DNA from 3 places in the Exiguobacterium sp. s39 genome. Region 1 is predicted to be linked to each of the others. Evidence: predicted binding sites of a transcription regulator. Region 1 holds the regulator's gene; each other region holds the start of a gene.

Region 1 (8,034 bases):
CGGGTAAAGTTCTTCGGCTTTTTCTTTGACGGAATGGACATCGAATAATGTACCGTAGACGTCAAAGACAAGTGCTTGAATCGTCATAAAACATTCATCTCACTTTCATAGAGTCTGTTTTAACGATTCCCTTACAGTACGGATTCAAACGACACTCAAGAATGAACCTGTCGTAAAAAGCGATGAAACGTCTGTGCGAATGCGCGGCAAGCGGCCTGTTTCTCCGGGGTATTCGGATCAAACTCAATCTTCAAGCCATCCGTGACGAGGGTCGCCCCAGCTTCTTTTAACGCGTCTTCAATCAAATCAACCGCTGCGCAGTACTTCGGATAATCAAGATCCCCCGAACCAAAAGCAGCAGCCGGTATCCCGTCTAAGGATTGTTCCCGTAGCTCCTCGACGAAGTCTTCTGCTTCATACGGTAAATCACCGTCTCCCCATGTATATGAGCCGAGTAATAGACCATCAAAACGTGATAAGTCCTCCCCGACGAATTGATCTAGTTCCGTGATCGTCACGTCGACATCGTGTTGCTCGAGTTCATGTTGAATGAGCGAGACGATATCTTCCGTATTACCGGACATGCTGACGAATCCAATCGCGATATGCATGCATCTTCCTCCTTTCACTGTACTTCTCTACTTTAATTGATAATGATTATCAATGTCAAAGGGCATATAAAAAAGCACCTTCCAAAGAAGATGCTTTTCTATACATTAGTCTTGTAGTTCGGCCCATTCCTCAATGGAACGAATGACCGGTTCGAGTTGGCGCCCTTTGTCGGTCAAACTGTATTGAATCTTAATCGGACGATCGGGAATGACAGTCCGGATGACGATGCCTTCCGCTTCGAGCTCCTTCATACGTTCCGTGAGCATACGACCTGATAATTCGGGAATGGCATCTTGAATCTCATTGAAACGACATGTCTTCGTCAACAAGTGACGTAAGATCAGACCCGTCCATTTCTTACCTAAGATTTCAAAGGCATGTTCGACTTTGGGACAAAGAGCCGGTTGGATTGCGACTTCTTCCATCAGCACTCATCCTTTCTATAGTTGTAGTATACCCGCTTCTGCTAAAAAAATCGAATCATTTTACTTAATGTAACGTCTTGAACTAAAACAAATCTATTTACTTTTAGTAAGTGATAAGATATAGTCTGTTTATTGAGTTACTTAAAGTAACTAAAATACATTAGGTAAAAGGAGAAGAGAGCAATGATGGATACAGGACTTTTAATTATTCGTTTAATCATCGGCTTAACGTTCGCTGCACACGGGACACAAAAATTATTTGGTTGGTTCGGCGGACACGGAATCGCTGGAACAGGCGGTTGGTTCGAATCAATCGGCATGAAGCCAGGGAAGACACTCGCGATTACAGCAGGTCTTGCTGAATTGATCGGCGGCTTGTTGTTTGCAGGAGGCGTATTCCTCTGGATCGCAGCACTCCTCATCATTGGATCGATGCTTGTCGCGATCGTTAAAGTACACGGTGCGAATGGTTACTGGGTGACGCAGAACGGGTACGAATACAACATGGCATTGATCGTCATCGCGCTTGGTGTAGCTATGATCGGTGCTGGAGACTATTCACTCGCTGCACTCATCGGGTGAAGAAAAAGGTGGGTCATTCATGAAGTTCGAGGCATCAACGCTTAGCGCAAAAGACAATTATAAATTACTGATCGGAAGCATCATTCCGCGTCCGATTGCTTTCGTGACAACGCAAGGAGAAGACGGGACGGTCAACGCCGCACCGTTTTCCTTCTTTACGGTCGCTTCAAGCAGTCCACCACAACTGGTGATTGCCGTACAACGGACGGATCAGGGTCAGAAGGATACGGCACGTAACATCTTGGCGAAACAAAGTTATGTCATCCATATCGTCAGCGAAGAGATCGTCGACGCAGTCAATGAGACAGCAGCGCCACTTGCTTACGGTGAAAGTGAGCTTGAGCGGACGGATTTGACGCTCGTCGATAGTGACGCGATCGAAGTACCCGGAATCGCCGAAGCGAAAATCCGCTTCGAGATGCGCTTGACGCAATACGTCGAGCTAGAAGGTGCCGATCTTCTGATTGGGGAAGTACTGCGTTATCACGTCGCGGATGAACTCGTCGATTCGTTCCGGATTGACGCAGCAGGCTTGAAGGCTGTCGCTCGTTTAGCAGGGAATGATTATGCGACGATCGGGAAGACGTTTACGATTGCCCGACCGACAAAATGATAGAAGCGTGAATGCTTGATTCATCGTACGATTCGTTTTGATTCAAACGAAAAGGAGTGGAGAGACCGGTCTAGCTACCGGAATCTCCACTCCTTTTTCTCATGTCGTTCATCTGATTCATCGATCGGACTTCAAGGTTGCGGATCGATTTCGTTTGAAGAGGCTTCAAGACCATGACGTTTACTGTACTGATAGCCATCGAGCAAATAAAAGACGATTGCGAGTGCCCAAATGCCGACACAGCTTATCAAGAAAGCGGTGAGCGGTGAGACACTACCGTAATACGATAGGATCAACGGGTCATTGAGTTCGACGAATAGCTGTGTCGTCAGGAGCGTACAGCATAATCCCGAGAGTAAACTGACGAAAAGACCGCTCCATGTCTGGATGACGAGACCGATCATACAAGAAATCAGGAGGAACAAAGGAAGCGCGGCATTAAAAGCATCCGGCCGGATGAAGGTGGACACGTAGTCTGCATACATCGGTACGAAATAAAGGATGCCGGATAGCAGTCCTTGAATCAAGTTAATGAAAAAGCTTTTCGTCCGCATCAGTGTTGGTTCTCCCATCGTTCCATCAATTCGAGTAGATCGACATCAATTTGGTCACGTTCTGCTGAAAGAGCTGTCGCTTTCGGAATATCGTTGAAGACTTCCGGTTCACAGAGCAATTGTTCAATTTCTGCCGAACGCTGTTCGAGCCGCTCGATGTCTTGTTCGAGTTGCTCGATCTGCTGACGGCGCTTGCGTTCTTCTTTCTGTGCTTCCTTGTCGATCGTCTTCGACGCCGTGACCTTTGCGGCTTTTGCTTCCTCGGCTTCAAGACGCGCAATCTCTTCTTGCTCCGCCTTCTTCTCCGTGTAGTACGAATAATCACCGAGGTATTCCGTCACGCCGGCTTCACTCATCTCGATGACGCGGGTCGCGATCCGGTCAATGAAGTAACGGTCGTGGGAGACGAATAGCAGCGTACCTTCGTAGTCGACGAGCGCGTTTTCAAGGACCATCTTCGAATCCAGATCCAAGTGGTTCGTCGGCTCATCGAGGACGAGGACGTTCGTCTTCCGGAGTTTCAGTTTCGCGAGCGCGAGACGTCCGCGTTCGCCACCGGATAACTCATGAACAATCTTGAAGACATCGTCACCGCTAAATAGGAATTGCCCGAGTACGGACCGGACTTCTTGTTCACGCATCAGTGGCCATTCGTTCCAAATCTCATCGATGACACGGTTCCGATCATTGAGTTCCGCCTGCTCTTGATCGTAATATCCGATCGAGACGCCGGTTCCGAAACGGAAATCACCGAAGAGGGGGCGTAAGCGGCCGACGAGGACTTTCAGGAGCGTCGACTTTCCGATTCCATTCGGTCCGACGAGTGCCAGCGATTCACCGCGTTGCAAGCGGAACGTGATGTCTTTTGAGACAGCTTCTTCGTAACCGATCGCCAGTTGATTGACTTGAAGAACGTCGTTCCCGCTCTGTTTTTCAATCGGGAAGGACAGGACCGTGCTACGCTCATCCCCATCTGGTCGGTCGAGCCGGTCGACCTTCTCGAGCCGCTTCCGGACACTTTGGGCACGTTTTGTCGTCGTCGCCCGGGCGATGTTCCGTTGAATGAAGTCCTGCATCTTCGCGATCTCTTCTTGCTGCTGTTCAAACTGCTTCATTTCCTGATCGTATAAGGCCGCTTTTTGCTCCAAGTACTTCGTATAGTTCCCCGTGAACTTACGACAGACATTGCGCGACAGTTCGTAGACGACATTGACGACTTGGTCGAGGAAGTACCGGTCGTGCGAGACGATCAGGACGGCACCACGATAACCACCGAGGTAGCTTTCAAGCCAAGCAAGCGTATCGATATCGAGGTGGTTGGTCGGCTCATCGAGAATGAGGAGCTCTGGTGCTTGCAGGAGCATCTTTGCTAAGGCAAGCCGTGTCCGTTGACCACCAGATAATGTCTGAATCCGGCGCGAGTAATCATCCGGATAAAAGCGCATGCCGTGCAAAACGGAGCGGATATTCGCTTCGAACTGATAACCACCGGCTTCTGAGAAGTCGTGTTGCGCTTGATCGTACGTCTTCAAGAGACGATCGTAAGCGACCGGGTCGTTCAAGATATGCTCCATGCCCATTTCGATTTCCATCCGGCGCAGTGTTCGTTCTTGTTCCTGGAGATGTTCGAAGACGGTCAGCATCTCGTTCCAGATCGTCTCATTCGATTCGAGACCACTGTCTTGCGCGAGATAACCGATTTTGACATCCTTGCCTTTCATGATGTCGCCCGAGTCATGACTGAGTTCACCAGCGATGATTTTGAGCAAGGTCGATTTACCGGCACCGTTTCGTCCGACGAGCGCAATCCGATCTCGCTCTTGTACTTCCAGTTTGATATTTTCTAAAATCGGCTCGACGCCGAATGATTTCGAGAGTTGATTGACTTGTAAGAGTATCATTTCCATCCATCCTTCCACCCTTTAGTCTATCACGAACAAAAGCGCAAGGTCCTGCGGAATATATTATTTGTGACTCTATGTGAAGTGGTTTACAATCAAGGAGAGTAGAAAGCTTTTTGCAAAGATTTGGGTGCCACGATGGATGTGGCCGAAGGGGGAACTGCAGGATGAATGGACCAGACACAAAAATTCCACAAGCGACAGCAAAACGGTTGCCGCTATATTATCGCTTCATCCAAAGTTTATACAATTCAGGCAAGCTCCGCGTCTCTTCTGCTGAGTTAAGCGAGGCGGTGAAGGTTGATTCAGCAACGATTCGTCGCGATTTTTCCTACTTTGGGGCATTAGGGAAGAAGGGGTATGGGTATAACGTTCAACATCTCTTAACGTTTTTCCGCAAAACCTTGAATCAAGATGAGGTGACGAATGTTGCCTTAATCGGGGTCGGTCATCTCGGAACAGCGTTTGCAAATTATAACTTTTTAAAGAATAATAGTACTCGGATAGTCGTTGCGTTTGATGCGGACGAAGAGAAGGTCGGAACAACGACGCATGACGTTCCAATCTATCATGTTTCGGACATGAAAGAACAAATCGAAGCGAATCAGGTCGATGTTGCCATCTTGACGGTTCCATCGCAGTTCGCACAGTCAGTAGCGGATGAGTTAGTCGAGTATGGTGTGACAGGCATCCTGAACTTTACGCCAGCGCGGTTGAACGTGCCAGCGAGCGTCCGGGTCCATCACATCGATTTATCGATCGAGTTGCAGTCGTTAGTTTATTTCATGAAGCATTATTCGCAATCAGCTGAAGGAGTGAAATCATAATGGAAAACCTTATCCCGCTCACACTAGGTATCGGACCAGCGAGCATCGGATTAATCGCGGTCGTCGCGTTGATCATCTTCGGACCGAAGAAGTTACCAGAATTCGGACGCGCTGCGGGTCAGACATTGAAAGAGTTCAAGAATGCCACGAACGGCATCATGGACGACGATAAAAAGGACGAACCGAAAGAGAAGTGATTGAATCATGACGGTTGATCAAGAGCAAAGCATGACGTCGCACCTTGACGAACTGCGCAAGCGGATCGTCTGGTCGCTTATCATCGTCGTCGTCCTGTTCGCTGTCGCATTTCCGCTCGTCCGACCGCTCGTTCGCTTCTTGCAAGCGGACTTAAAAGAGCTCGGCATCGGTTTGAATGCCTTCAACGTCGCCGATCCTTTAATGTTGTATTTGAATCTTGCGTTCATCATTGCGCTGATTTTAGCGTCACCGTTCTGGATGTATCAACTCTGGGCATTCGTCCGACCAGGACTTTATGACAAGGAGCAAAAAGCGACATTGACGTATATTCCGGTCATCTTCTTTCTATTTTTGGCTGGCGTAGCCTTCTCGTATTTCTGGTTGCTTCCCTTCTTGCTTGAAGTCTCAACAGATCTCGGGAAAGAGCTCGGAATCGAACAAGTCATTGGAGTCGAGAACTACTTCAGTTTCTTAATCCGATTGACGATGCCGTTCGGTCTTCTGTTCCAATTGCCGGTCGTGACGATGTTCCTGACGCGTCTTGGTCTCGTGACGCCATATTTCATGCGAAAGAATCGGAAATATGCGTACTTTGTGCTGTTCGTCGTTGCGGCATTGATCGCACCGCCGGATGTGACGTCACACTTGATGATCTCGGTGCCATTGTTCGTTCTCTATGAGATCAGCATCTTGATTTCTGCGCGGACGTACAAAAAGGTCTTGATCCTCGAGCAACAGGCAGAGCTTGAACGACAGGCGGACTTGATGCGTGAATTGAATAAATGAATCGTGAATTCCTTCCGACGATTTTGGAAGGGATTCTTTTTTATGAAAGCGTTCTTTTTATATTGATAAAGCAGTTAGTGATGCGTATACTAAAGATAATTCATGGGGGCTTAGCTCAGCTGGGAGAGCGTTTGGCTGGCAGCCAAAAGGTCGTCGGTTCGATCCCGATAGTCTCCACCAATACCAAATATCTAACTCCTCGAAGCGTCGAGGAGTTTTTATTTTACTCCCAGTTAAATTCCTTACAAATATAAAATGTCATGTAAAACAAATAAATTAAAAAAATAGACAAATATAAATTGTTTATTTCCATTAAATTCATTAAACTAAATATACAGAATTTTCGTTTAACTGTTTTATCAGTAGTACTACTATGGTTTTACAGAAAAGGGGAAAACGAACGCATGAAGAAGAAGATTGCACTTATGGCAGCCGTCTTAATGACGTCTTCCAATCTAGTCAGTGCGCAAGGTGCACTGTCGTCGCAAGACAAAGCAACGGGTCAAAAACCGCAAGCGCTCTCGCTGAAGAAATCGGGGCAAGAGAAGAACTACAAACAATCGGATAAAGTCCGTGTCGTCATCGAGATGGAAGAGAAGCCGGCGATTCAAATCGCCCAGGCTCAAAACAAGCGGTATAGCACATTGAGCAATGCCGAAAAAGAGTCGATCAAAGATCGCCTCGTCAGCGTCCAAAAATCGGTCAAGTCAGCCATCGCTAAAAAATCAATTCCCGTTACATATAAGGAGAGCTTCACGACCGTCATCAACGGATTCAGTGGTGAAGTTAAGTTCGGCGATATCGAAGACATTAAAAAACTCAACGGAGTCAAGAGCGTACATATCGCCCATGAATACGCGCGTCCGGAAGTTGCTAAAGGTGCAAAGCCAGACATGCTGTACAGCAAGGACATGGTCAATGCGAAGGAAACATGGCAGGACTATGGTTTTAAAGGGGAAGGAACAATCGTTGCCGTCATCGATACGGGAATCGATCCATCGCATAAGGACATGGTCTTGAGCCCTGAGACGAAGATCGATTTGACTTCTTCGAAAGTCGATAGTGCGAAAGAAACAAAAGGTTTAAAAGGAAAATACTTCACGGAAAAAGTACCGTACGGCTATAACTATGCCGATCACGATAGCGAAATCCGTGATTTAGGTGCGGGCGCATCGATGCACGGGATGCACGTCGCGGGTACGGTCGGAGCAAACGGCGATGAAGCAAACGGCGGCATCAAAGGGGTCGCTCCGGAAACACAACTCCTCGCGATGAAAGTCTTCGGAAACGATCCAGGAATGCCATCGACATTCAGCGATATCTACATTAAAGCGATCGATGATGCGATTGCACTCGGAGCCGATGTCATCAACATGAGTCTCGGATCGACGGCATCGTTCGTCAATGCAGATGATCCAGAACAACGCGCAATCGTCAACGCGATGAACAACGGTATCTTGTGTGCGATTTCTGCTGGTAACTCGGCATTCGCAGGTCATGGTGCAGGTAACCCGTACACAGCGAACCCGGATATCG
Region 2 (8,034 bases), on a different contig from region 1:
ATTTCGAGTAACTGCTGACGATTTTGACACGTGACGAGTGTTTGAAACAGACGATCGACTTCGACGAGTGGTTGTTTCATTTCAAGCGCTATTTTTAAATGAGCAGGTGAATCCTGCTCTAGCGCCCGCTTAATGAATTGTAAGGCCTGTTGTTCCGCATCGTTCAGTTGGGCAACATGTGTCCGAAACATTTCGATGTCAAGTTCCCGGAAGGCTTGTAACGCCGGTGCAATTGATTGATTTTTTATAAAGGGTTTCCACATGATTCCCTCGACCTCCTCATTCCAGTATCTCTTCGTAGTGTACGCAATATCCTACCGTCTTGAAAGCAAAAAATGGAGAATCTTCCGTCGTTTCAGGAAGATCCTCCATTTTTTATTTTTTACCGACTTTTAAATGAGCGTTTCGAAAGACGGCATCTTGTTTTCCTGTCTTTTCAACACTTGTTCCGACAGACCCCAGGTATTCGATTTCATCCTTTGGTTGAATGAACTCGTATGTGATGGCAGGTTCACCCCGAAGTCGAACGTGTATGATTTGTCGATGTCGTAAAGAGAATGATGCGCGCACTTCAAGAAAGGAGGAAGCTGATAAATCATGTTGCCGCTCTAAAATCGTCATCAACTCTTTTTCCGAGTCACGATAGTTTCCCTGCAATTGAGCATACGAAATACCGACTCCTAAAGATAGGATACCGATTAGACTAAGAGCGAAAATGACCAGCACTTTCTTCATGACTGATCCACCTCCGAAAAAAGTTCATTCTACTTATTCATCGGTTCATCCATCGTTGACGTGAAGTCTTTTTTCGAATCCTTTACGTGAAACTGCATGTCCACATGTGGAATATCATCTTCTAAATAAGGGTCGGATACGGTTTCGAAACCAAACGATCCGTAAAACCCTTCTAGGTGTGCTTGTGCCTGTAAGTAGATCGCAGCTTCTTTCTGCAAATGTACCATCGCTTTCTCCATCATTTGTCTCGCTAACCCAACCGATCGGTGATCACGATGAACAGCTACCCGTCCAATCGCTACTCCTTTTGTCGGATGATCATACATCCGAAGGCATCCGACGATTTGACCGCTCTCACTCCGTACGATTAGGTGTGTCGCTTGTTGATCTTGATCATCTAGCTCCGGATACGCGCACTCCTGCTCGACGACGAAGATATCCGTTCGTAATTTCAAAAGTGCATATAAGGTATCAGGTGTCATGTGATGAAAAGACTCGAATTCAAATTCGTACATAAAAAGCTCTCCTCTTTAGTTACGACAAAGTCGTGATAATTGTCCTGCGTAGATCGTGACGGGAATACCTCTAAAAATCGTATCTTTTTCCCAGTTCAGCCCGTTGGCACGAGCGACATTTTGCGAAGCACGATTATCGGGATGAATGATCGAGATGATTCGATCATGCCCTCGATTGAACGCCTCCATCATTAATCGTTTTGCTGCTTCGCGACCATAACCGACTTTCCAGTGCTTTGGTTCGAGCCAATAACCGACTTCTAACTCTTCTTTCCCATCCACTTCCTGCATCAATAATCCGGCAAAGCCAATCGGTTCATTCGTTTCTTTTATGAACAACAGTAAAAAACCAGTTTGTCGCTCATCCGAATATCGCTCCAACTGCCGTTCGAACCACTCTCGTGCCTCATCTTCACTTAAGGCAGTGCCTCCATTGATATAACGCATGACTTGCTCATTTTGGACAAGTGACTTATAAAAACTAAAATCCTCTTCTTCGAACGGTCGCATCCATAAACGTTCACTTTCCATCGTCATCGCCTCCTTCTATACTTCTCTTTTCCCGAGTTCTTTTCGCTTCATTCCTCTTCCTGATCCTGCTTTTCCTGTGACATTTTTCATTACTAATCGATGACATTCACTCCCTAGTGCTTGCAATTCCCGGCATAAGTCGGTATTTTGGGAACAGTATGTTGAACAACGACCGCACGATTAATGTTAAAATATATTTTGAGCGCATGAGCGCTGGGTAGGAATTCACGAAAAGGACTGAGACCATAATGACTGAACAAGTAATGACGGGACTGTATGAAGGCATTTCAAAAGAGTCCGTACTAATCAATGAACCTTTAAAATATCATACGTATACAAAAATGGGAGGAATCGCGGATTTATTCATCATCCCAACTTCTTATGAAGAAACAGCTTTTGTCGTCCGATATGCTTACGAACAAGGTATTCCCTTGACGTTGCTTGGAAACGGATCGAATCTTGTCGTACGTGATGGCGGCATTCGCGGCATTGTCCTCTCCTTTGAGAAGTTAACCGATATCTCGGTCGAAGGACATGAGCTCGTCGCTCAAAGTGGCGCAGCAATCATCGAAGCGTCTCGTGTAGCTTACGCGCATCAGCTCAGCGGTCTTGAATTCGCTTGTGGGATTCCAGGAACGATTGGTGGCGCATTGATCATGAATGCGGGAGCATACGGTGGTGAAGTCAAGGATTGTCTCCATAGCGCTACTGTATTGACACGACAAGGAGAACTATTGAACATTTCACATGATGAGCTCGAACTGGGATACCGGACGAGTTGCTTCTCAAAGAAAGAATACATCATCCTCGAAGGTCGATTTGCGTTAACAGAGGGTGACCCAGCATTGATCAAGGAAGTCATGGATGATTTGACGCATAAGCGAGAAACGAAACAACCACTCGAGTACCCTTCTTGTGGTAGCGTCTTTAAACGTCCAGAAGGCTATTTTGCAGGGAAGCTGATTCAAGATAGCAACTTACAGGGAACACGCATCGGTGGCGCTGAAGTGTCCAAGAAACACGCTGGTTTCATCGTCAACGTCGAGAATGCGTCAGCATCCGACTATATCGCGCTTATTCGTCATGTCCAAGAAACGGTTCAAGAAAAATTCGGTATCTTACTTGAGACAGAAGTGAAAATTATCGGTGAAGAAGCATAACAAGAATCTTACAAGAAAAGGTGAGTTCCGTATTCGGACTCACCTTTTTGTTCGTTTAGATTGACCAGTTTCCGTCACGCATGACTGATTCACGCGTTCCGTCTGCAAGTTCTCCTTCAATCGACAGATCCGCTGATCCAATCATGAAGTCGACATGCGTCATCGAGTCGTTCGCGCCTTGTGCTTCTAATTCTTCTGCTGAAAGGCTTGGACCATTTTCGAGACACGTCGAGTACGCACGACCAATCGCTAAGTGGCACGAAGCATTTTCATCAAACAATGTATTATAGAATAGGATACCCGAGTCAGAAATCGGCGAACGGTGCGGCACGAGCGCAACTTCTCCGAGATAACGTGCACCTTCATCAAGTGAAATCAAGTCATCTAATGCTTCTTGACCCTGTTTCGCTTCCGCTTTAACGATTTTTCCGTTCTCGAACCAGAGTGTGAACTCATCAATCAAGTTCCCACTATAGCTAAGCGGTTTTGTGCTCGAGACGTGTCCGTTGACACCTGTCTTTTTCGGTAACGTGAACACTTCTTCTGTCGGCAGATTCGCGATGAAATCAACACCATCTGCATTCGGACCACCGCCACCTAACCAAACATGACGTTCTGGTAATTCGATTGATAATTCTGTTCCTGGAGCTGTGTAGTGCAATGTTTTGTATTTCTTCTCTGTCAGGAATTTTGCTTTTGAACGCAGATTATGATCATGATCCGCCCATGCAGCGACCGGATCCGCTTGATCGGCACGTGTAGCCTTTAAAATAGCTGACCAGAGCTCTTCAACAGCATTCTCTGAATCAGGGAACACTTTCTTCGCCCAGCTTTCAGAAGGTGCTGCTACGACACACCAGCTGACATTGTCACTCATGACGAACTTCCGCCAATTAGCAAGAGCGACACCGGCTGCTTTATTCGCACGTGCGATTCGGCTCGAGTCCACGCCATTCAATAAATCTGGATCTTCACTGACGACCGATAAGAACGCTGTCTTTTCTTCTGCCAGTTGGTCGTAACGTGCTTTTAACCAATCCGGGAACGTATCAAACGACTCTTCCGGTGCATCGAAATAACGGATTTTCGTCATCTCATCATCTGACCACTGTACATATACTTGCGTAGCTCCTACTTCGTAGGCGACACGCGTGATTTCACGAACGAGCGGCAAATTTTCGATTCCTGCACGCACCTCGAGTTGTTGTCCTGGTTGTAGATTAATTCCCGTACGCACGGCTAAAGACGCGTATTGTTGTAATTCTGCTTGTGTCGGCATTATGTAATCCCCTTTCTTGTATCTTTATTTTCACGAAATAGTTGCAATTTTGCAAGAAATAAGGCGAAACTAGAAAGAGAAGAGAAGGAGGCATCACCATGGAATTCACACCCGGCGATTTTAAATCGGCTTATACGTATTTTCACCGACAGGCACTCGACCTCGTTGGTGATGAAAAAGCACAGCAAGAATTGTTAGTTCGAGCAGAAATCGGACTTGCGCACTTGACGCAAGATATCGCGTCTACAGAAAGCTCGGACATCGAACGCGAGGCAGAACTCGTCCTTTATTTTCAATTAAAACAACTGCTTGAAATGCTTCGTGCTCTCTATCAGAAAAAATTCGAAATGCATGCGGAGCAGGAACAATTGTTATTGACGGCCGTTCTGTACTTCACGTCTCCTGTTGACGCCTTACCGGACGATAACGTCCTCGGGCTCTTCGATGATGCACAAATCGTCGAGACGATTTACGAAGAACTGGCTGCAGACGTCGATCGCTTTCAACATATGGAATGAATGAAAAAAGCAGCTGTCGCGACAGCTGCTTTTTGATTATGCATTTTGTTTCGAAGCAATATGAACAGTTGTCGTGGATTGACGTGATTCATCTACTTCTAATTTTTCTTTATTCAGCCACGTATAGATCATTCCCATGAAGACTGCTCCACCAATGATGTTCCCAGCTAAAGCTGGCAACAGGTTATGCATCGCTCCGGCAAATGTGATCGTATCCGGATGTGGTACGACTAACGCAATGGAGAACAATGCCATATTGGCGATGACGTGATCAAATCCAGAAGCAAAGAATACTGCGACGAGTACCATCATCATCATGATCTGCGCCAACTCATTCTTCATGTTCTTTGGAATGAAAATCGCTAAACAGACCATCCAGTTACAGAAGATAGCTCGTGTGAAGATTTCCCACGTCGTATGGTGGATCTTCGTTTCTGAGACAGAAAATAACCAGTTGTTCATACCAAGCTCTTGGATGATTCCTGTTTGAGAAAAGAGTAGCGCAAACGCTAATCCTCCAAGTCCATTTCCAATCAGACAGATCAACCAGACCTTCATCGTATCCATCTTCGTCGTATAGCCGCGCATCGTCGCCGTCGTGAAATACATCGTATTTCCTGTGAACAGCTCTGCCCCACCGTAAACGATCAGGACGAGTGCCACTCCGAAGGTCAGTCCACCGACAAGTGTCGCAACAGGTGACTCCGCCATATATAGACCGTTAATTGCTTTTAAGGTAAAAATAATTGCAAATCCAATGAAAATTCCTGCTAGCATGGCACGAACTAAGTACTCGAGAGGACGCATTTGTAGCATGCGCGTCGACTTGATTGCTTTATTCCGTAATCCTTCTAATGCTTCTACCTCGTTCATCGTAGAAACCTCTCTTTCTTTTGTTCAACACTTCACAATGTTTGTTCATTTATTATCATACTTCCATCTTAAAAGATGTTCAAGTATTGAATAGACCTGTTTTATCGTTTTTATAAAAGAACGAGATGTAAACGATATCATTGTGTCGAGATTGTGAAAAATGCCTTTTCTTGCTTTATACAACTAATTAGTTTGAATTCGTAGTCGTGATGCGAAGCGTTCAAAGAACGTGTTTCGCCTTGATGCATCGAGCACATAACCATCAATGACAACCCGATTAAAGCGTCTAGAAGATGAAGTAGCTCGTTCGATATCGGTCGGAGTGTAGGCGTCGAATGTTTTCCGGTCCATCGTAAAATCTGCACCTGAATACGGATCCGTGTAGTGAATTTCAAGATCGGTTAAATCAGGAATCGTTGAAAATAAAACAAGCGTATGATGCATCAGAACTTTAGATAACCGAGCCTTCAAAAAATCCTGATTCACTTGTAGTGTTCCGGTATCGGTACCAATCCAAGCTTGTCGCTCTTTTCCTGTCACTTCATAGGCAAGACGTAACGATTCTCCTTCGACATCTACCTGTTTTAATTCTGATGAGAACGGAAGTTGTTCGGCTAATTGACGAACCGCTACCGTATTCATCATCGAGGCACCTACTTGTCTCGCTACAAGATCACCAGCATGCCAAATGGATGATTGATTTTTTTCATTGGGTTGTTCGAAAAGACGAATCCCAACTAGTATTCCTAAGCAGATACAACCAAGAATCCATAACATTTTCTTCATTTTCATCACCTTCCTAAAAAAACGTACCCTTTTTCATCTTTTTTCATAAGAAGGGTTGAAATTTTATGCATATGAGCGTACTCTTGCATGCAGATACTCACAGAAGGAGGAGCATGAGGTCACTCATCATATTGCCATGACTACAACACACCCACAGAAAAAGAGAGTTGAAAAAATCAGTTTCTTAATCATTGGTACGTTGCTGTATTCCCTTTACATCAGCCTACTACTATCTCCAAATGATATCGGATCAGGCGGTATCATGGGGATCACGCTCATTATTCAAGAGCTCTTCCACACGCCAATTGGATTAACGCAATTGCTCTTAAACATTCCCCTCTTCCTTTTAGGTTTCCGTTTCCTACGCAAACGATTCATGTTCTTATCTGGAATTATCGTCATTGCTTCTTCCTTTTTAATTGACTGGATTCCGACTCAAATCGTTCCGGAATCTTTAAACGATCCACTCGTCGCTTCCATCTTTGCTGGTCTAGTCTCTGGTCTTGCAATGGCATTGATCTTCTTCGGTGGTGCTTCAACTGGAGGGCTTGATATTCTCGGAAAGTTTTTCTTTGCTCGTTTTCATAACTGGCCACTTCCTCGTATATTTCTGATGCAAGATCTTGTCATCTACATCCTTGTATGGTGGGTATTTGATCTTAAACACGTTATGTATGCTCTCATCATGAGCTTTGTTCGTGCCAAAGCCCTTCAGACGGTTTACAGTTTCTATTCTGCTTCTAAGCAATGTATCATCATTTGTGAGAAAGCAGATGAAATCAATGAAGTCATTACAAAAGAACTCGGTCGTGGTGTCACGATTCTCGATGCACGTGGAGGATATTCCAACCGAACGAAAAAAATGGTATATGTCGTCGTTCAAAATAATGAAATCGTCCGTTTGCAAGAAATCGTCTCTTCTGTCGAACCGAATGCATTCGTTACATTTTCGGAAATCCACACTGTCTTCGGCAATTACAAGGAACATTCGTATTCGTTTTAACACCAAGCGCAGCTTAGCTGTGCTTTTTTCATCTTCTTAAAACAGCTTCTCGTATTGCATCATCTTTCCTGCTTTTTTATGAGTATTATTCACTTTTTCAGTCATTATCCCTATTCAAAAAATAGACAGGCTTCACTTTTTTTACGATAGTAGTTAAGCTTATGACATGTCTTTTATTTAAAGGAATGATTGCATGCACTCTCTTTGGCGTCAGCGTATTCTGCTGATTTTCTTGGTCAGCTTATTCGCCTCTATCCCGATCATCTATGCGTTATCCGGTTATCGGACGATTGCAACGATGACCGAGCAAATGAAGGATCATGATATACCGTTAATCAATCAGGTAGATCAGTTGGTCGAACACAATCGAGATCGTGCTAATGCGGTTCGTGGTCTCTTATTGTATGAAGATAATCGTTATATCGAACAATATTACTTTTCAACGTCTAAAATCCATGATTTGCGCAATAGTCTGAACCAATCGTCGACTACTCCAGGGACGATTAAAGATCTTCTTCGTCGCAACAATGTCTGGGAGTCCGAGATTGAACGCGTGTTTGTTGTCTATGAACGTCAAAGTCCAACAGCCGCAAAACGTCTTGCTAGACAGTCGACTCAGACGACTCAAACGATT
Region 3 (8,034 bases), on a different contig from region 1:
CATACGAATTCTTTAGAACAGGTGTATCGACTTGGTGGAGATGAGTTCGCGATCCTCTTACACGCCGATGATGAACTGTCCTTACGTCGAAAATGTAAATCCTTCTTACACTTTTTAAGACGTCCTTACGTTTATAAAGGACAATCCTTATTCGTTTCTGCAAGCATCGGTGTGACCGCGTGTCATAAGGCTGATCTTGAAACATGCTTAAAGCAAGCCGACCTTGCCATGTATCGCGTGAAACATCGGGATAAAAACGATGTCGCCCTATATCGAGCAGATTCATGAAAAAAACCTAGAATACGTTGACCATAATCAGGTCATGTATTCTAGGTTTTTTCAATTATTCTTCTGGTCTCGGTGAAATATTGCCTTCTTCGATATCGAGGAGTAAGTCAATCAATTCCGCACAAAATTCTGGATACTGACGAAGCAACGCGTCTTCTCCTACTTCATCCACGAAGTCCGTCAACAAAGCGAGGACTTCTGGTACCAGTGCGCGCGCTACTTTCATATAGGCAATCGCAAAGCGCCATTTCCCAGAAATGTAGAGCAGTTTTCCAATCAACAAATCACCTGGTTCGACTTCAATCTCAGACAAATCCGTTTGATACGTCTGTTTTGACATTAAATCAACGACACCATCCGCCTCGACTTGAAACAACGAAGGCATCGGGTCCGCTAATCCACGCAAGGCGCGGTAGAGGCTAGGCGATAACTCTTCTTTGACCTGCTCAAGAAAACGACCGTGCGGCGTTTTTCCTTGATCATCCGTCTCATAGAAGATTGCCCAATCTACGAATAAGTCCCGGAACAATTCAGCATCTTTTAAATACCAACGTCCCTCCGTCGCAATCTCTTCAATGAAAGCGACCCAATCCGTACTACGCGCTGTCGCTGCTTCTTGATACATCTTCTTCAAGGCTGCATTCATTTCCGCTTCAGAAACCGTCGTCGGAAACGGAATTACTTTTCGATCGTTCTTCATTTCGATCGCCCTTTCCGGTGAGGAGTAGCCGGTCGTTTAATCGTCTGAGGTGCTGTGAATTCACGTTTTGGAATGACTTCCCCACGGTAAATTTCCATCGCTTCCATCTCGACGCCCATTTGCTTCGCAAGTGTTTTTAAGTGTTTTAAGTCTTGATCCGTAACAAGAGCAAGTACCATTCCGTTCGCGTTTCCACGTCCCGTCCGACCTGAACGGTGTACGAAATCGTCAAGCGACTCCGGCAAATCATAATGGACGACATGCGTGACTGCTTCGATATCTAACCCACGTGCCGCAAGACCTGTCGTGACGAGTAAAGGAAACTCTCCCTTTTTATAAGAACGCAATGTCTCCATCCGCTCTCGTTTGCCTTTTTCAGCGTCTAAAATCCGGTATTTCAATGAGAATTTACTCAACTCGCCATTCAATGGTCCGAGGAAGGAACGGTTATTAATGAATGTCAGTACTTTTGATCCTTGCATGTTCGCCAGACGACGTAACAATTCCGGCTTCTGACGACGTGAAGTCTCCAAATAACCGAATGTCACTTGTGTACTGACGGCACGCTCAACTCGAATCGTCTCAGGGTTGTTTGCAAGCGTCCGTCCCCATTCTGCTGTCCGTTCCGGTAATGTCGCGGAGACGAATGCTAACTGACGATCGCGTAGTGCACTGTTTGCGATTCGCGTCGCCGAGTCACTCATACCACTCTCATAGATTTGATCCGCTTCGTCCAAGACGATCAATTTCACCTTATGCATCTTCAGCTTCTTCGAATCGATCAACTCAACGAGACGCCCTGGCGTTCCAACAATGATTTGTGGTTTTTTCTTCAATCGTTCATATTGTCGTTTTAATTCAACACCACCAATGAATGCACCGGATTTGATACCACTTCCTTGAGCAAACAATTGAATGACTTGATGAATTTGCATGACGAGTTCCCGTGTTGGTGCCGTGATCACGACTTGCACGTGTGGTTCTTCTACTTCAATCTTTTCTAAAGCTGGAATGACATAGGCAAGCGTCTTCCCTGTTCCTGTCGGCGCTTCCGCCAGGACATCTTTTCCTTCGCGCAACAACGGAATCGCTTGTTCTTGAACAGGCATCAACTCCGTAAAGCGTGCGCGTTCCCATGCTTCCTGTAAAAATGGTTTTGTAAAGTTCATAACGATTTCTCCTACTCTCTTAATTCCATCATGCCGTTACGTATTCGACATGATCTCCTGATGCATCACGGTATCCCCGTAATGTCTGTGTATATTCATTTCCTGCGTCGAGCAATCGAATATGGAATCGAATCTCGCTTTCACCGGCTTCTTCTTCTAAAATTTCGAATCCTTGGATGACACGATCCTGTAATTCTGCAGCGAGTGCCGGGTACTCCGCAAGACTCGCATACGTCGCTTTTACGTCAACCGGACGACGAACAAGCGCAATCCAATACGATTCATCATAGCCGATAAAGTCTTCATAATCAAAATCATCTTCAAACCGAATCCAGAATCCATCATTTTCGAATTCCGTGATCATTCCCGTTCGCGTTGAACCGTCCGATCCGATTTTCAGCGAGACCCAGTCTCCTGACTGATACTCTCCTTGTTGTGTTAATGATACATACTCCATTTGGCACACCTCCACGTTCTATATTCCCTTTTTCATTGTCAACGATACGTCTTAAAAATACAAGGCACCGTAGCGTGACATTCCTCACAGTTTCAACTGTTCTAGTGAATCTTTTTCAAATCAACTCATACAGTTTCCAAAAAACCTTGAATTAGCAATCTAAAACTGTTTTTTTTAAACTATTTTCATATGAATACAGAAATAAAGAAAGCCCGTCATATCAACGTTTGTCCACTTGTTAAAACATTCACATGAACGTAAAGGGAATCACCCCTTCCTTTTGTTACACTATTCACATAAGGAACTGATGATTAGCTCAATATTAAAGGAGTGGTATCCATGTTATTAGAAAAAACGAGTGCTTGGACGAACTTTACGTCTGGTGAATGGGTAAAGACGATTGATGTCGCAGACTTCATCCGACTCAATCGCACGGAATATACAGGAGATGATCACTTTTTAGTCGGTCCGACGCAAGCAACGGAACGTCTCTGGCAACAAATTCTACAGCTGACGAATGAAGAGCGACAACGTGGTGGTGTGTATGCCGTCGATGCTAAAACACCATCAACGATCCTCTCGCATGATGCAGGGTATCTGAATCGTTCACTCGAAAAAATCGTCGGTTTACAGACAGACGAACCGTTTAAACGTTCGATTCATCCGAACGGTGGGATTCGGATGGTGAATGATGCCCTAGCTGCGTATGGCTTTGAAGCAGACGAGACCGTCACGAAAACTTTCAGCGAGTACCGGAAGACACATAACCAAGGGGTTTTCGATGCCTATACCCCTGAGATGCGCGCTGCACGTAAAGCCGGTATTATCACCGGATTACCTGATGCTTATGGTCGCGGACGGATCATCGGTGACTATCGTCGTGTTGCTTTGTACGGAACGGCACGCTTGATCGAAGAACGTAAGAAGGATTTAAAGGCACGTGGCGGGTTCTTATCTGAATCGATGATTCGCGACCGTGAAGAGATGAATGAACAGTTGCGCGCATTAACGGAATTGACCGAGCTTGGAGCTCGCTATGGTTTCGATCTCTCCCGCCCTGCAGAAACAGCACAAGAAGCATTCCAGTGGGTCTATCTTGCCTATCTTGCTGCCATCAAAGAGCAAAACGGGGCAGCCATGTCACTCGGTCGAGTCTCGACGTTCCTTGATATTTATGTCGAACGTGATCTTGCGGCTGGTCGCTTGACGGAAGAGACTGCACAAGAACTCGTCGATCATTTCGTCATGAAGCTTCGGATCGTTAAGTTCTTACGGACACCAGACTACAACGATCTGTTCTCAGGTGATCCGACGTGGGTAACGGAATCAATCGGTGGAATGAGTGAAGATGGACGATCAAACGTCACGAAAAGTTCATTCCGCTTCTTACACACTCTCTCGACACTTGGTCCGGCACCGGAACCGAATCTAACCGTTCTCTGGTCTACTCAGCTTCCACGCGGATTCAAGGAATTCTGTGCGAAGATGTCGATCGTTTCAAGCTCGATTCAATATGAAAACGATGATTTGATGTTACCGGTTTATGGAGATGATTACGGCATCGCTTGTTGTGTCTCCGCGATGAAGATCGGGAAACAGATGCAGTTCTTCGGTGCGCGAGCAAACCTGGCAAAAGCATTACTCTATACGATCAATGGCGGAATGGACGAGAAGCTCAAAATCCAAGTTGCCCCAGCTACACCACTGATGCTCGATGAAGTACTCGATTACGAAACCGTCATGGCGGCTTATGATCGTCAACTCGATTGGCTCGCAGAACTGTACGTCAACACACTGAATGTCATCCACTACATGCATGATAAGTATAGCTACGAACGGATTGAAATGGCTTTACATGATCCAGAAATCTTACGGACGATGGCATGCGGTATCGCTGGTTTATCGGTCGTCGCTGACAGTCTATCCGCCATCCGTTACGCAACAGTTCGTCCAATCCGAGATGCGGATGGGATTGCAGTTGATTTCAAGATCGAAGGCGAGTTTCCGAAGTTCGGGAATAACGATGAACGGGTGGATCAGATGGCGGTCGATCTCGTCACACTGTTCATGGAGAAAATCCGTAAACATCCAACGTATCGCAATGCCCTTCCGACGCAGTCTGTCCTGACGATTACTTCAAACGTCGTCTACGGTAAAAAAACAGGAAATACGCCAGATGGACGCCGTGCGGGTGAACCATTCGCACCGGGTGCTAACCCGATGCATGGACGTGACACTAGAGGAGCTGTCGCCGCACTGACATCTGTCGGAAAATTACCATATGAACATGCGCTCGACGGGATTTCCTACACGTTCTCGATCGTGCCAAAAGCACTTGGTAAGGATGAAGACACACGCATTCGCAATACAGTCGGATTACTTGACGGATATATGGGTGGTACGACTTCAAAAGGACACCATTTGAATGTCAACGTCTTTGACCGTGAGACGTTACTCGATGCCATGGAGCATCCAGAAAAATATCCACAGTTAACGATTCGGGTATCCGGTTATGCCGTCAACTTCATTAAACTGACGCGTGAACAACAGATCGATGTCATCAATCGAACGTTCCACGGTTCTCTCTAAAATGATGTGTAGTATGTGAAAGGAAGTGAGCAGGATGACCTATGGTATGATCCATTCCGTTGAATCATGTGGAACAGTCGATGGTCCTGGCATTCGATTCATCGTCTTTACGCAAGGATGTCCACTACGATGTCAATACTGTCATAACGTGGATACATGGGAGTTCGGTTGCGGACGGCGTGTCTCAGCAGACGAAGTCGTAAAAGAAGCGATCAGCTATCGCTCCTTTTTCGAGGCCACGGGTGGCGGAATCACCTTCTCTGGAGGTGAACCGCTCGCTCAGCCTGAATTCTTGGAGGCTGCTTTAACAGAAGCAAAACGCCATGGACTGCATACGGTCATCGATACCGCGGGATCCGTCGTCCCGAAAAACATCGATGCGATTCTCGATGCGACAGATCTAGTACTACTCGATATCAAACATATCGACGATGCCGCTTGTCGCGTCTTGACTGGACGGAGTAACGCCAATACACTCGCCTTCGCAAAACGCCTAGCCGAGCGAAACATTCCCGTCTGGATTCGCCATGTCCTCGTTCCAGGTATTACGATGTCAGAACATTTCCTCCGTCAGACCGGCGAGTTCATCCGGACGCTCGGAAACGTCGAGCGCGTCGAAGTACTCCCGTATCATCAACTCGGTGTCTATAAGTGGGAAAACCTCGGTCATGCATATCCGTTAACTGATGTGCTTCCCCCTTCATCAGAAGAAACGGATACTGCGCAAACCTTACTTGAATCGTACTTGTGTTAACGTTTCCATTTTGTTACAATGACGGCATAGACTATGAACAGGAGGTACAACACCGAAATGAAGCAATCACTCGTACACGTCGCTTGATGAATGAAATCATCTCTTTCGCAATGCAGTTGCGGATGTCTGACGCTACGAGTCTGCTCTTTTTCGGTGTGACCAACCTCTGGCCAGCACCTTCTTTGAGTTACACTCCGGCACACCATCCGCTCGCTTCGGATGGTGTGTTTTTCATTTCATCTTATCGGAAATGAACACTAAAGGAGCTGCTTTTATGCCTACTGAAACACTTACGATCCAACACCTATCGATGGACTACGACGAACGACGCCTTTTCTCGGACGTTTCTTTTCATATTCATACCGGTGAACATGTCGCCTTAATCGGTCCGAACGGCATCGGAAAAACGACACTGTTACACTTGATCGCTGATCAACTTCAACCGACTGACGGTTCGATCAAGCGTCATTACAAAAAACTCGGTCTACTATCACAACACTTTGTGGCGGGCGATCACACCGTTCTTGATGTCGTCGAACGAGCGGATGCGGTTCGTTATCAACTTCGCGCTAATGCCATGAATGGTGACTTGACGATTTATCAACAAGCAATCGATCAGGACGCCTTCTCGCTGGAAGCAGATGCAGCACGCGTCTTAAAAGAAGTCAAATTAGAGGAAGCACTCTGGACACACAAAGCATCCAGTTTAAGCGGTGGTGAACAGACGCGCCTCCAACTTGCCTGTCTGCTTCTATCACGACCTGATTTCATCATTCTCGATGAACCGACGAATCATCTGGATCAAGAGACACTCGAGTGGCTCACGGAATGGGTCAACATGTCACGGACCTCGATTCTCTATGTCTCACACGAACGATTCTTCATCGACGCAACGGCTGATGCCGTCATTGAATTATCCGAATCAGGGGCAACGCGATACAGCGGAAACTATCATTCCTATAAAGAACAAAAGGAACATCAAGCTCTGTCGCAACAACGAGCGTACGAAAAACAAGAACGCACCCGTAAAGAGCTGACACGCATGATTCAAGGATACCGGCAATGGCATCAAAAAGCCTCGAATCAAGCGAGTGAACGGGATCCGTATGCGAAAAAGAAGGCTGCTAAACATGCGACGAAGGTCAAGGCAAAAGAGCAGCAACTCGAGCGTCTACTCGAGGATCGTGTACAAAAACCACAGGTTGCACCGACTGTTCACGTCGCATTCGAACATGAAGCGATTCGTGCGAAACGACTGATTTCGTTCGAACGTGTCTCATTCGTGCATGAGACGAAACCGATCCTAAACGACGTTTCGTTTACGGTAGAACGTGGTGACCGAATTGCTGTCATCGGACCGAATGGAAGCGGGAAAACGACCTTACTGCGTCTCATCGAGGGCGAATATGCTCCTCATCAAGGGAACGTAATCCGTCATCCTCGATTGAGGACCGGCTATTTTTCACAAGCCCTTTCCCACTTACCGACATCCGATACGTTGTTAGAGGCGTTACTTGAGTACGGCACGATGAGTGAAACGGACGCCCGGACGTTGCTCGCCTGCTTTTTATTCCGTCGCGATGATGTTTACCGGTCGATTTCCGACGCCAGTATGGGTGAGAAATGTCGGATCGCTTTCTTACGTCTGTATTTTTCTGGTGCTCACTTGCTTATTCTCGATGAACCAACGAACTATTTGGACCTTGCGACTCGTGAACAAATCGAAGCCGCCCTCGATGTTTTCCCTGGTGAGCTCATCTTCGTCTCTCACGATCGTTATTTTACCGATCGGCTGTCGAATCGGACGTTTGATTTAACGACTGGATTCAACGATCATCCGGTCGGAACGGCCACGGTACGAAACGCGCGCCGAAGTGACCCTGAAGCGATTCAATCCGACTTACATCGTCTTGATGCGTTGACGGGTAACGTGCCGTTCCATACAGAAACAAATGAATCACTTTCAAAAGAATAACGAGAAAAAAGCATCTGCATAGAAAAAGAGACTCCTTTTTCCGTTGCAGATGCTTTTCATATATCAATCGTATTATCGCTTTTGATACTTCACTTTCGTATG

What was found. The regulator Rex, encoded in region 1, represses fermentation and respiration genes when NADH is low (regulators of the CRP and FNR family bind a similar motif). The targets are predictions, from matches to a motif close to TTGTGAAATATTTCACAA.
Region 2: KNQ11_RS15025 (formate/nitrite transporter family protein) is a predicted target of Rex. The motif match lies at 5,632-5,649, and genes of this name have one in related genera.
Region 3: pflB (formate C-acetyltransferase) is a predicted target of Rex. The motif match lies at 2,850-2,867, and genes of this name have one in related genera.

The regions. Positions count from the first base shown of each region.
Region 1 covers NZ_JACSNA010000001.1:2,205,103-2,213,136, reverse strand. Annotated here, with positions in the region: gene KNQ11_RS11440 (haloacid dehalogenase type II) at 1-87, opposite strand, end outside; gene KNQ11_RS11435 (flavodoxin) at 156-611, opposite strand; gene KNQ11_RS11430 (winged helix-turn-helix transcriptional regulator) at 717-1,037, opposite strand; gene KNQ11_RS11425 (DoxX family protein) at 1,221-1,619, shown strand; gene KNQ11_RS11420 (flavin reductase family protein) at 1,639-2,232, shown strand; gene KNQ11_RS11415 (hypothetical protein) at 2,364-2,786, opposite strand; gene KNQ11_RS11410 (ATP-binding cassette domain-containing protein) at 2,786-4,687, opposite strand; gene KNQ11_RS11405 (redox-sensing transcriptional repressor Rex) at 4,855-5,514, shown strand; gene KNQ11_RS11400 (twin-arginine translocase TatA/TatE family subunit) at 5,514-5,711, shown strand; gene tatC (twin-arginine translocase subunit TatC) at 5,719-6,498, shown strand; tRNA gene KNQ11_RS11390 (tRNA-Ala) at 6,603-6,678, shown strand; gene KNQ11_RS11385 (S8 family serine peptidase) at 6,903-8,034, shown strand, end outside.
Region 2 covers NZ_JACSNA010000004.1:106,867-114,900, reverse strand. Annotated here, with positions in the region: gene KNQ11_RS15060 (hypothetical protein) at 1-263, opposite strand, end outside; gene KNQ11_RS15055 (hypothetical protein) at 376-735, opposite strand; gene KNQ11_RS15050 (GNAT family N-acetyltransferase) at 765-1,250, opposite strand; gene KNQ11_RS15045 (GNAT family N-acetyltransferase) at 1,266-1,781, opposite strand; gene murB (UDP-N-acetylmuramate dehydrogenase) at 2,030-2,941, shown strand; gene KNQ11_RS15035 (aminopeptidase) at 2,997-4,220, opposite strand; gene KNQ11_RS15030 (YkvA family protein) at 4,319-4,738, shown strand; gene KNQ11_RS15025 (formate/nitrite transporter family protein) at 4,775-5,611, opposite strand; gene KNQ11_RS15020 (hypothetical protein) at 5,795-6,397, opposite strand; gene KNQ11_RS15015 (YitT family protein) at 6,534-7,400, shown strand; gene KNQ11_RS15010 (CHASE3 domain-containing protein) at 7,594-8,034, shown strand, end outside.
Region 3 covers NZ_JACSNA010000004.1:163,438-171,471, reverse strand. Annotated here, with positions in the region: gene KNQ11_RS15340 (GGDEF domain-containing protein) at 1-288, shown strand, start outside; gene KNQ11_RS15335 (hypothetical protein) at 344-988, opposite strand; gene KNQ11_RS15330 (DEAD/DEAH box helicase) at 985-2,157, opposite strand; gene KNQ11_RS15325 (hypothetical protein) at 2,186-2,614, opposite strand; gene pflB (formate C-acetyltransferase) at 2,954-5,203, shown strand; gene pflA (pyruvate formate-lyase-activating protein) at 5,238-5,957, shown strand; gene KNQ11_RS15310 (hypothetical protein) at 6,044-6,211, shown strand; gene abc-f (ribosomal protection-like ABC-F family protein) at 6,232-7,932, shown strand; gene rsgA (ribosome small subunit-dependent GTPase A) at 8,005-8,034, opposite strand, start outside.